DNA from 3 places in the Pantoea sp. App145 genome. Region 2 is predicted to be linked to each of the others. Evidence: riboswitches for the same ligand, from Rfam matches in the RefSeq annotation. Region 2 holds a riboswitch; each other region holds the start of a gene.
The links. Region 2 has a riboswitch for fluoride ahead of crcB (fluoride efflux transporter CrcB). Riboswitches for the same ligand answer to the same signal wherever they lie in the genome.

Region 1 (3,083 bases), on a different replicon from region 2:
CGACGGAAAGGTTTTTTCCAGCAGCAACTGACGGAGAGCCTGATACACTTCACTGCCCTGACGCACCGCCTCCTTCAGACTCGCAGCACCATGCGGGGCTATCATAAATTCCTGAAAGTCAGCGCCCTGCCCTCTGGCATGGACACCCCCGTTGATGATGTTCATGCAGGGAACCGGCAACAGATTAGCACGCAGCCCGCCCAGATAACGATACAGCGGCTGACGCGTCGCCAGCGCTGCCAGCCTGGCAACGGCCAGCGATGCGCCGAGAATGGCATTGGCCCCTAACCGGCTTTTGTTTTCTGTTCCGTCCAATTCGAGCATGACGTTATCAATGACACGCTGTTCACGCACATCAATATCGGCTACTGCTGCACTGATCTCTTCGCAAACAGCCTGCACCGCATCCTGCACGCCTTTTCCACCATAACGCGTGTGCTCGCCGTCCCGTCGTTCGTGGGCTTCGCGGGTTCCGGTACTGGCCCCCGAAGGGACGGAGGCTCTGGTCATCAGTGGTAAATGCCTCGACCTCAACGGTCGGATTACCGCGTGAATCGAGAATTTCACGCGCAGTCATTCTGTCGATGTTAAAATTCATGTTTCTCTCCTGCGGTTCAGCTACGGGTGTGCTTGATAAGTACATCGACCGTCAAATGATTGATGTATTCCAGTGAGCGTGAGGCCAGTAACCCCATGAAACGATTGCGGTGTCCGGCAATCACCAGGTCAATACCCCGCTGTTTAATGCATTGATCCACATCCTCGAATCGGTTGATTGTTACCAGCTCGCAGGTATCAACCACCACCGGTGCGGCCTTGACCAGTTCACTCAACCATGATTTCGCCCTGATAATGTCTTGCGAAACCTTGTCATCCATGACGCTGTCGGATACGTAATTCATTTCGCGATAGTCTTCGCTGATATGTGCCAGCGTGATTTTCATTCCCGTCTGCTGTGCCAGCACAGCAGCATGATTCAGCAGCAACGCGCCATCCTGCTGGTCGTGAACCAGCACCAGCGCATGGGTATAAGATTTCATGCTTCACCCCCGGCTTTGTTCAAGATGATGATGAAGCCAGGGCAACAGCTGTTTTTTCCTGCTGAGCATCCCCGGAAGTGAGCAGGGCCCGACATCTTTCAGTGCCCGACCGGCAAAATAGAGCGTGGAAAAATTGTCGGTGATATCTGTCACCATCAGCACACCCAGCCCAGCCCCGGACTGTGTGACCTGATGCTGCAATTCCTCACAAAGTGCGGTAATCAGATGAGAAACCTGAGACTGGTTCATCACTTCGATCTGCGAAATGCGAACATCCGTACCCGCGATCACGAACGCTTTGAGGTCCTTCTCAAGCAGGTGCTGGGGTGACAGTCCGGCAAGGTCGGTTTTCGCGCTCAATAAATGACGACCGAAGGTTTTACGGTTGATGCCGGTTCGAACGCAGAGCTGGGTAACGGTGCGAATATCCTCTTCCGTCGTCGTTGGCGACTTCAGATTCACGGTGTCGCTGAGGATGGCCCCCAGCAGCAGAATGGCGTGTGATGAGGCCAGACTGTTACGATCGGCTTCATCCATCAGTAACCAGAGCACAGTAGCGCTGCTCCCTACCGGCTTTATCCACACTTCTGGCGGCAGCTGGGTGACCAAACCGCCGAGCCGGTGGTGATCGATAATGCCGGTAACGTTGCTTTGAGCCAGGTCGTCCGGCCCCTGAGCTGGCTCGGTGAAATCGACCAGCCAGACATCCTTGCCTGCCAGGGGAAGCATGAGTCGTTCCGGCAGGGGCAAGCCTGCTTCAGCGAAAATAAAACGCGTTTCCCGATTGGCCTCACCCGCACGCCATGCGTGAGCGGGACGATGTTGCCGGTTTAACCAGTGAGCGGTAACCACTGCCGTACAGATGGCATCACTGTCAGGATTGATATGGCCTGTAACATGTATCAAAGGAGTATCCCCGCAGCAGGAAGTATGCGGGCTGGGTGAATTCTGATCAGCCTGACATACCTCTCAAGTCATTAAGAGTCATATCAGGCGTCATCAGCCCCGAACGGGGCGGTTGTGAGAAGGTGGAACGCCATCACCTTTGAGGCCAGTCTAGAACAGGTGAATTTATTTGTCAGCCGATTCGTTGGCTGTTGCGACAGAGTTCGCGGCTAACTACTGGATTGATAACATAATTATGAGTGGGTCATCAGCTGGAAGAGAAAAGGCGTTTGCGTTTCCTGGCAAACTTCACTGCGCCAGCCGCTACGATGCAGTATTTTTTCCAGACCCGCGACATTGCCGGTTAGCCGTGCCATCAGTGGCGCAATCTGTCCACCGTCAGCATCGAAGGAAACGTCCAGTCCGGATCGTGACAGATATATCGCGTCGAGTTCGCCGTTGGTGACCACCGTATTACGCCCTGACCATTCTCTGTCGCTGAGCACCCGATAGACCCATTGCATTTGTTTTGCGGTTTCAATGGCGTAGGTCAGACGGAACAGGTCGTTCTGCTGGGACAATTCTCCCGTACAGGAGCGCCATAGATAATCGAGTTTGTGTCGCAGTTTTGCTGCGGGTCCAAATGCCCGGCCCTGTTTCAACAACCACTGGATATCACTGGCAACTTCACGGGGAAAACGATGTTGCTTCAGCGCAGTGGCCAGCCAGCGCGTCAGGAATACATTTTCCTGTGATTCCGAGCTGATCAACCCATCATGTCTCGCCAGTTCAAGAGCGATCAGTGCGCACCATGCCAGATGCCCGGTTTTTTCGGTTAAGGATTGCGTCATCACCGCAACATCTCCTTGTAATCCATGATTATTCCGTTGAGAGTTAGTGAAGTACAACTCACCTAAAATGTAAATAGCTTGTATCTAATTTGTTGCTTTTGGGCGGTTCCCCCCCTGCAGATAGCAGGTTAAAAAGGGATCTTTGTTGCACCTGTCCATTATTTTCATTCTGGCATCAGGTTATCCTCCAGCATCATAATCGAGCTGCTTTGCATTTTATTTTCGGGCGGACCCGACGGCGCTAATAACCTGCCCCATGAACTTTTGGACACAACAAGTTAAGAAGGCGAGCACAAAACCGACCTGA
Region 2 (3,083 bases):
AGTAATGGCGCTGACCTGGCGGGACTTGGCCAGCACTGGGCCAGCGTGTTACCGGATGTGGCGTTCGCCTCGCCGAATGCCCCGATGCCGTTCGAACACGGTATGGGTTATCAGTGGTTCAGCCTGAACGGCGTCACCACGGAAAATCGTCCGGCGCGGATCCGTGAAGCGCGGGCCGCGTTTGATGCCACGCTGCAACCGCTGATGGCGCAGCATGGGTTTACCGATGCCTGGGATAAAGTGATTCTGGTGGGATTCTCGCAGGGTTCGATCATGGCACTCGATGCGCTGGCAGCAGGCCGCCATCCGCTGGCGGGCGTGGTGGCGTTCTCGGGCCGTCTGGCGTTCGATGGCGCGTTGACACCGCAGCCGCATACGCCCGCCCTGTTGATTCACGGCCATGCTGACGGGGTGATTCCGTGGACCGAAAGCGAATCTGCCGCGCAGCGCCTGAAATCTGCCGGTGTGACGGTGGAGACTCGCTTCGAACCGACCACCGGTCATACCATTTCGTCGCAGGGCGCAATGGAAGCCGCCGCCTTTATCGCCCAATGCTTGCAGGATTAAGGCCAGTAGCGATTCAGCGCTGCCCAGGCCTGTTGTGCAGCCACAGCCGGTGGCTGCGCTTTTAATGCATCGTTAAACACTTCAATGCCGACCGGGCCGTTATAGCCCGCGCTTTTCAACTTATCGACAAAACGCTCCACCTCGATGATACCATCGCCAGGCAGTAAACGCTGGTGGCGTGCCATATCGATAATGGCGTCGTTATTCTGCGGCGGCAGCACCGCCATATCGCACAGCTGAACTTCATAGATACGATCGGCGGGGATACCATCGAGTTGCGCCGCATCGCCCCCCAGGGCGCAGATGTGGAACAGATCGACCACCAGACCGATATTGGGTTGATCCAGCCGTTGCAGCCGCTCCCACGCCAGCGGCAGGGTGTTATCGACGCTGCACCACGCCATTGGCTCGTACATAATTCGCATCTTATGACGCGCCGCTTCCGAGGCCATCCAGCGCAGATCTTCATCGATACGATCGGCCAGGCAATCTTCCCGCGTGGTAGCCGGAGCCTGAATGGTGTCGCAGCCCAGCGCTTGGGCAATCTGAATAAACTGACGCAATTCTTCGCGCTTTTGCAGACGTTCACGATCCGGCGCACCGGTGAAGTCGCGTAATACCTGCAAATTGGTAAACCGGAGTTGCTGCTCTGCGGCCAATTGCGCCAGCGCCAGCGTCCCCTGTGCGCTGGCCTGTACATCTTCACGCCAGATTTCAACCTGATCAAAGCCAGCCGCACGCGCCGCACGCAATTTCTGTTCTGGCTCACCGTTTAACAACACCAGGTTAAGGAATTTGGGGTGACTACTCATCAACGGGCTCCTTAATCGTCCGGATAAATCGGTGACAAATTCTGTGCGTCACGCGCACAGAACTCTGACCAGTATCTACCTCTTAATGGTTATTTCAAGCGTGCTGTTTATCCTAAGAGATTGACCACGGCAAATCCGGCGAACGTCATCAGTAAAGAACCAATAACGTGCACCATCACACTCGACATGGCCCAGAAATATTTCCCCGTCTGCAACAGCACCACAATTTCGGCTGAAAAGGTGGAAAAGGTCGTGAGGCCGCCGCAGAGGCCGGTGACAATCAGCAATTTCCATACCGGGTCGAGGTGAGGATTCTTTAAAAACCATGCCATCGCAGCACCAATAATAAACCCACCCGCCAGATTCACCAGCAAGGTGCCAGGCGGTAGATTGGGAAACAACGTATTAAAGCGGAGAGAAATCAACCAGCGCAGTGAACAGCCAATAGCACCACCGAGCATAACGGCCAACAGCGATTTCAACATAAATGTGTAGCTCCTGAGATGAGAAACGCGCAGGGCCGCGGCAGGACAGAAAAACACCTGACACACCGCCGTCTCCCGCGCAGGGATAAGAGTGTTGTCAGGCGTCATCAGCCGTCTGTTGCCAGAACGGCGGTTGGGGAAGGTGGCACGCCATCACCTTAGGGGGAAGATAATACGCTGGCTGATACTGGCAGACAATATGTGACTGGCAACAAGGTGTTGGATAAAAGGCCCCGCAAATAGCACCTTCGCAATCACCCATTTTTGTTTTACCTTGCCAGAAAACGAACTGGAGATCCCAATGCGCACCCTGATTTTTGATACTGATATCGGCGTGGATGACGCCTTTGCGCTGGCCTATGCCGCGCGCACTCAGCATTTGCTGGGCATCACCACGGTGTTTGGCAATGTTGCGGTGGGTCAGGCGGTAAAAAATGCCAGGCTGTTTTGCGAGAAGATGGGGATTGATGCGCCGGTCTATCGCGGCTGTTCACGCCCGCTGGCACTGGCTCCGTCGGCACCGGCGCGTCTGCATGGCGAAGATGGTCTGGGCGATGCCTTTACCAATCCCCATAGCGACCAGGCCCCCAGCGCAGTGCAATTTATTATCGACAGCGTGCGCGCCCATCCACACGCCATCACCCTGGTGGCGATTGGCCCGTTGACCAACATCGCCAGCGCGATTAATCAGGCACCGGATATTATTCCGCTGGTGAAAGAACTGGTGATTATGGGCGGTGCGTTTGGCACCGACGGCCACAGCGGTAATGTCACGCCTTTCGCGGAATTCAATATCTGGAAGGACCCGCATGCCGCCGATCAGGTGCTGGCATCAAAGCTGCCAGTGGTGGTGGTGCCGCTGGATGTCACCCATAAGGTGTTGATTACCGGCGCAGAAGTGCGGCAGCTCAATCAGCCGGTGTTGAGCGCCATCTGCCGTCCGTATCTGGCGTATAGCCTGGAGAAAGAAGGATTTGATGGCATGGCGCTGCACGACACGCTGACCCTTTCCTGGCTGGCGCTGCCGCATGCTTTCCACCTGACGGAAGCGCCGGTACGGGTGGTGACCGAGGGCATCAGCAGCGGCCAAACGCTGCGCCGCCTGAACGCCCTCGCCTCTCGTCATGACCCTTTCGCCGGGTTGCGTGCACAGCGCCTGTGTCTGGGGGTAGAAGCTGACGCGGTGCGCCAGCACTTTTTCGCCACCTTGCAGGCTTAA
Region 3 (3,083 bases), on a different replicon from region 2:
TGTTTTCGTCTGGGTATAAGATATTATCATATTCCATAACTACCTCGTTCATTAATATCATTATCAATGAATGATCTCATGCATATTATTGCCGTATCACTGTCACCGGGCACCTTGCATGATCAATAACCTGTCTTGCCACCGAACCCAGGAGCCAGCGCTCAAACAGTGAGTAACCGCGGTGTCCCAGCACAATATGATCTATTTGATTGCCGTCAGCATATCGCAACAGCTGCTCTGCCGGATGTCCGGTCACGACTCGGAATTTCGTATCACTACCCAGCTCTGAGTGGTGATTCTTCAGGTGTTTGAGCATCGAATTGAAATGGGCCTGCGTTTTTTTTACCACATCCTGTAACTCAACTTCGCCACCAAACTCTGGTGGCTGACAGACAGCAATAACATGAATGTGACTGCCGAATTTTTTCGCCAGTTCACATGAGTAATCCAGTGCCGCACGTGCAGAGTCAGAACCGTCATAAGCAATAAGAATTTCTTTCATCATCATCAGGCTCTCCTTCAAATCTGATGTTTCCCGGATATTGATCGTCGGGCTGTGTTGTCTTCTCTCACGGCTTTACTGCTTTCCTCATCATCAGGTAGTAAATGTCTGGGTAGGAAAAATGCATTCGCGATTAGTGTAGGAATAACTGCACTACCTATTACAGCTGCTACGAGAGCGGAATATTGTGATTCATTGATAAGTTTGTGTGACAAACCGAATAACGCTGATATCGTCCCAAATGTCAGACCTGTAGACATCAAAAGAGTGGTGTACATTCCCTCCTGAGCACTGGAACCATAGGCGCGACTCAGAGGATATACACCTGCCATTTTGGCGCACATTTTTACTGCCAATAATGTTAAAAATGCTCCTGGTGCTGCCACCAAAGCGGGCAGGGAGACCAGTGAACCAGCCCTTATAAAATAGAATGGCGTTAACAATCCAAATGTGAGCGTTCTGAGGCGACGAATCAGCGCATGGTCTTTTCCGACAGTGCCGGCAAGCACCATGCCTATCAGATATGCAGGCAGTACAGCTTCGCTGTCAGCCCAGGTGGCGAGCCCCCCTAATCCAAACAAGCATAACATCAGAAATTTTGCTTCAAGCTCTGAAGGTCGTTCCCCGAAACGTCGAAAGAACCGCGGAGTCAGCCAGGGAAGAATAAAGGCTGCTGCAACTATTGCACCGGTAAATGCCACCGTTTTCATAGTAAAGGGGGCGAAAATTATACCCAGTGCAATAACTGTGGCCAGATCGTTGACAAAACATGCAGCCAGAACGGTTTTTCCGTATTCAGAATTATTAAATCCTAATTCAAGCATTACTGCATAAACTACGGCTACTGAAGTCGTTGACATTGCAATTCCTGCCAGCCAGCTTGCCGGTTGCGTCCATCCAAACCCCCAATACGCCACTGCTGCACAAAGCAGGAAAGGTACAAAGAAGCCAATTAATCCGATGAATAATGCCTGCTTCCACTGCTTTCTGAATACCCCGGGGTCAAGTTCCGCTCCGGCCAGAAAAGTCAGGAGTATCGCTCCTGCTCCAGAAAGAAACTGGATCCAGCTGGAATTGCCGGCGAGCACTGTCGCGCCAAGCAATGCCCCAATAAAGAGTTGCGCGATAGTACCCACAACAATCTCAGACAATGCCGTGGCTATACGCAGATAAATTGACAGAAGCGTCGCGACTAAGGCAAGCCCCAGCCACAGGGCTGCCTGAAACCATATTTCAGTCATAAGCTTCACCATATAAATCTGAACGAATGTCACAGGAAGCAGAGTGACGGAATCGCTCTGATGAATGCTGACTCAGGGAAAGTACGAATCTGTTTGACTGGTTCATGATGTCTCCCACACACAGACTTTCTGACAAGTCAGAAAGCATCATATCGTGTAGGCATCATCAGCCATTGCGGGCGGTTAAGGGAGGAATGCCATCTCCTTATTACAACTTAGCAGATACTCGCGGGATCTGTTGAAAATAATCTTTGACATGCACTTAATTAATCAAAAAAGCAAAGGAAAATTATCTTATCGCAATGAAAGTATTCATATTTTTAGGTTTAAAAAATTATTCTTTGAAAAAATTTTCTGAATTATGAACATAATAATTATTGTTATCTGAACTTACTGAGTCATGCTGGCATAATTTTCCTGCCGTGGGCACACAATCAGGTCTTTCTGAAGGGCGCGACAGAATTTGTTATCACTGGCACCGTTACACTACGGATGCTCATAAACTTCATTGGAATTACTCTGGCACAACAAGTATTGTTCGGGCTCTTATGTACCTCCAATCCTTCACTCCCGTTTTCTGGCACGGGTAAAAAATTGCCACAAAACGATTACCAGTTTGTAAAAAGTATCAGAAACTGAATTCAGGGTGATGGCATTCCACCTTATCCAACCGCTCCTCCCTGGGAGCTGATGACGCCTGGTATGTCTCATTTTATCCATTTGAGGCATGTCAGGCTCATACCGTTTGTTCAGTGGCCTGCATGCTTTATCAGCAGGGTATGTCATAAAAGGTTTTCCGTTATGGCGGCAGCGGAACTGCCAGAGAATCAGACGTTAATCAGGCCTGCCTGCGCACGGCGGTGAAGAGACCTTTTCTGAAGGCTGTGAATTCAGATCGGGATGATGGTATCAAACAGCCAGACAGCGGCGACAGACAGGATAACCGCCATGACTGTCTCGCCAACAAGGATGAATTTCTCCTGCCGCAGTCCTTCCCCGGTATACAGGTGCAGTCGGTATCCCTCCCGGTTAAGCCGTTTTACCCTCAGCCAGTTAAGGAATCGCATCACCAGTCGGGACCAGAGGATGACCAGCAGAATCAGCAGAAGGCAGACCAGCGCCCGCTGTTCAAAACTTAACTGAGAAGTCTGCAACCCTGTCTCCATCGCCATCCCCGCATCATTAGCCCGTCGTCTGCACATACACTACACCGCCTCCGGTTTACAGAGGTACCATCATGACACAGGTTCAGTCTGCACGTTTCCCCTCACCTTCGGGGGCGGACTGCATGCCGTGGCGGCGCATAACCTCACCAATGTCTTTGTCCGTCAGCGATGCCA

Region 1: linked by a shared signal. The riboswitch ahead of RCF31_RS28260 (DHHA2 domain-containing protein) and the one ahead of crcB (fluoride efflux transporter CrcB) in region 2 are both predicted to bind fluoride.
Region 3: linked by a shared signal. The riboswitch ahead of RCF31_RS24275 (cation:proton antiporter) and the one ahead of crcB (fluoride efflux transporter CrcB) in region 2 are both predicted to bind fluoride.

The regions. Positions count from the first base shown of each region.
Region 1 covers NZ_CP133294.1:364,020-367,102, forward strand. Annotated here, with positions in the region: partial or broken gene eno (phosphopyruvate hydratase) at 1-598, opposite strand, end outside; gene RCF31_RS28255 (universal stress protein) at 615-1,040, opposite strand; gene RCF31_RS28260 (DHHA2 domain-containing protein) at 1,044-1,946, opposite strand; fluoride riboswitch at 2,024-2,093, opposite strand; gene RCF31_RS28265 (DUF2913 family protein) at 2,180-2,776, opposite strand.
Region 2 covers NZ_CP133290.1:3,054,576-3,057,658, reverse strand. Annotated here, with positions in the region: gene RCF31_RS13970 (alpha/beta hydrolase) at 1-567, shown strand, start outside; gene RCF31_RS13965 (sugar phosphate isomerase/epimerase family protein) at 564-1,379, opposite strand; gene crcB (fluoride efflux transporter CrcB) at 1,487-1,864, opposite strand; fluoride riboswitch at 1,956-2,031, opposite strand; gene RCF31_RS13955 (nucleoside hydrolase) at 2,166-3,083, shown strand.
Region 3 covers NZ_CP133292.1:288,201-291,283, forward strand. Annotated here, with positions in the region: gene RCF31_RS24265 (MutS-related protein) at 1-37, opposite strand, end outside; gene RCF31_RS24270 (universal stress protein) at 86-508, opposite strand; gene RCF31_RS24275 (cation:proton antiporter) at 520-1,743, opposite strand; fluoride riboswitch at 1,894-1,957, opposite strand; fluoride riboswitch at 2,380-2,450, shown strand; gene RCF31_RS24280 (hypothetical protein) at 2,634-2,945, opposite strand.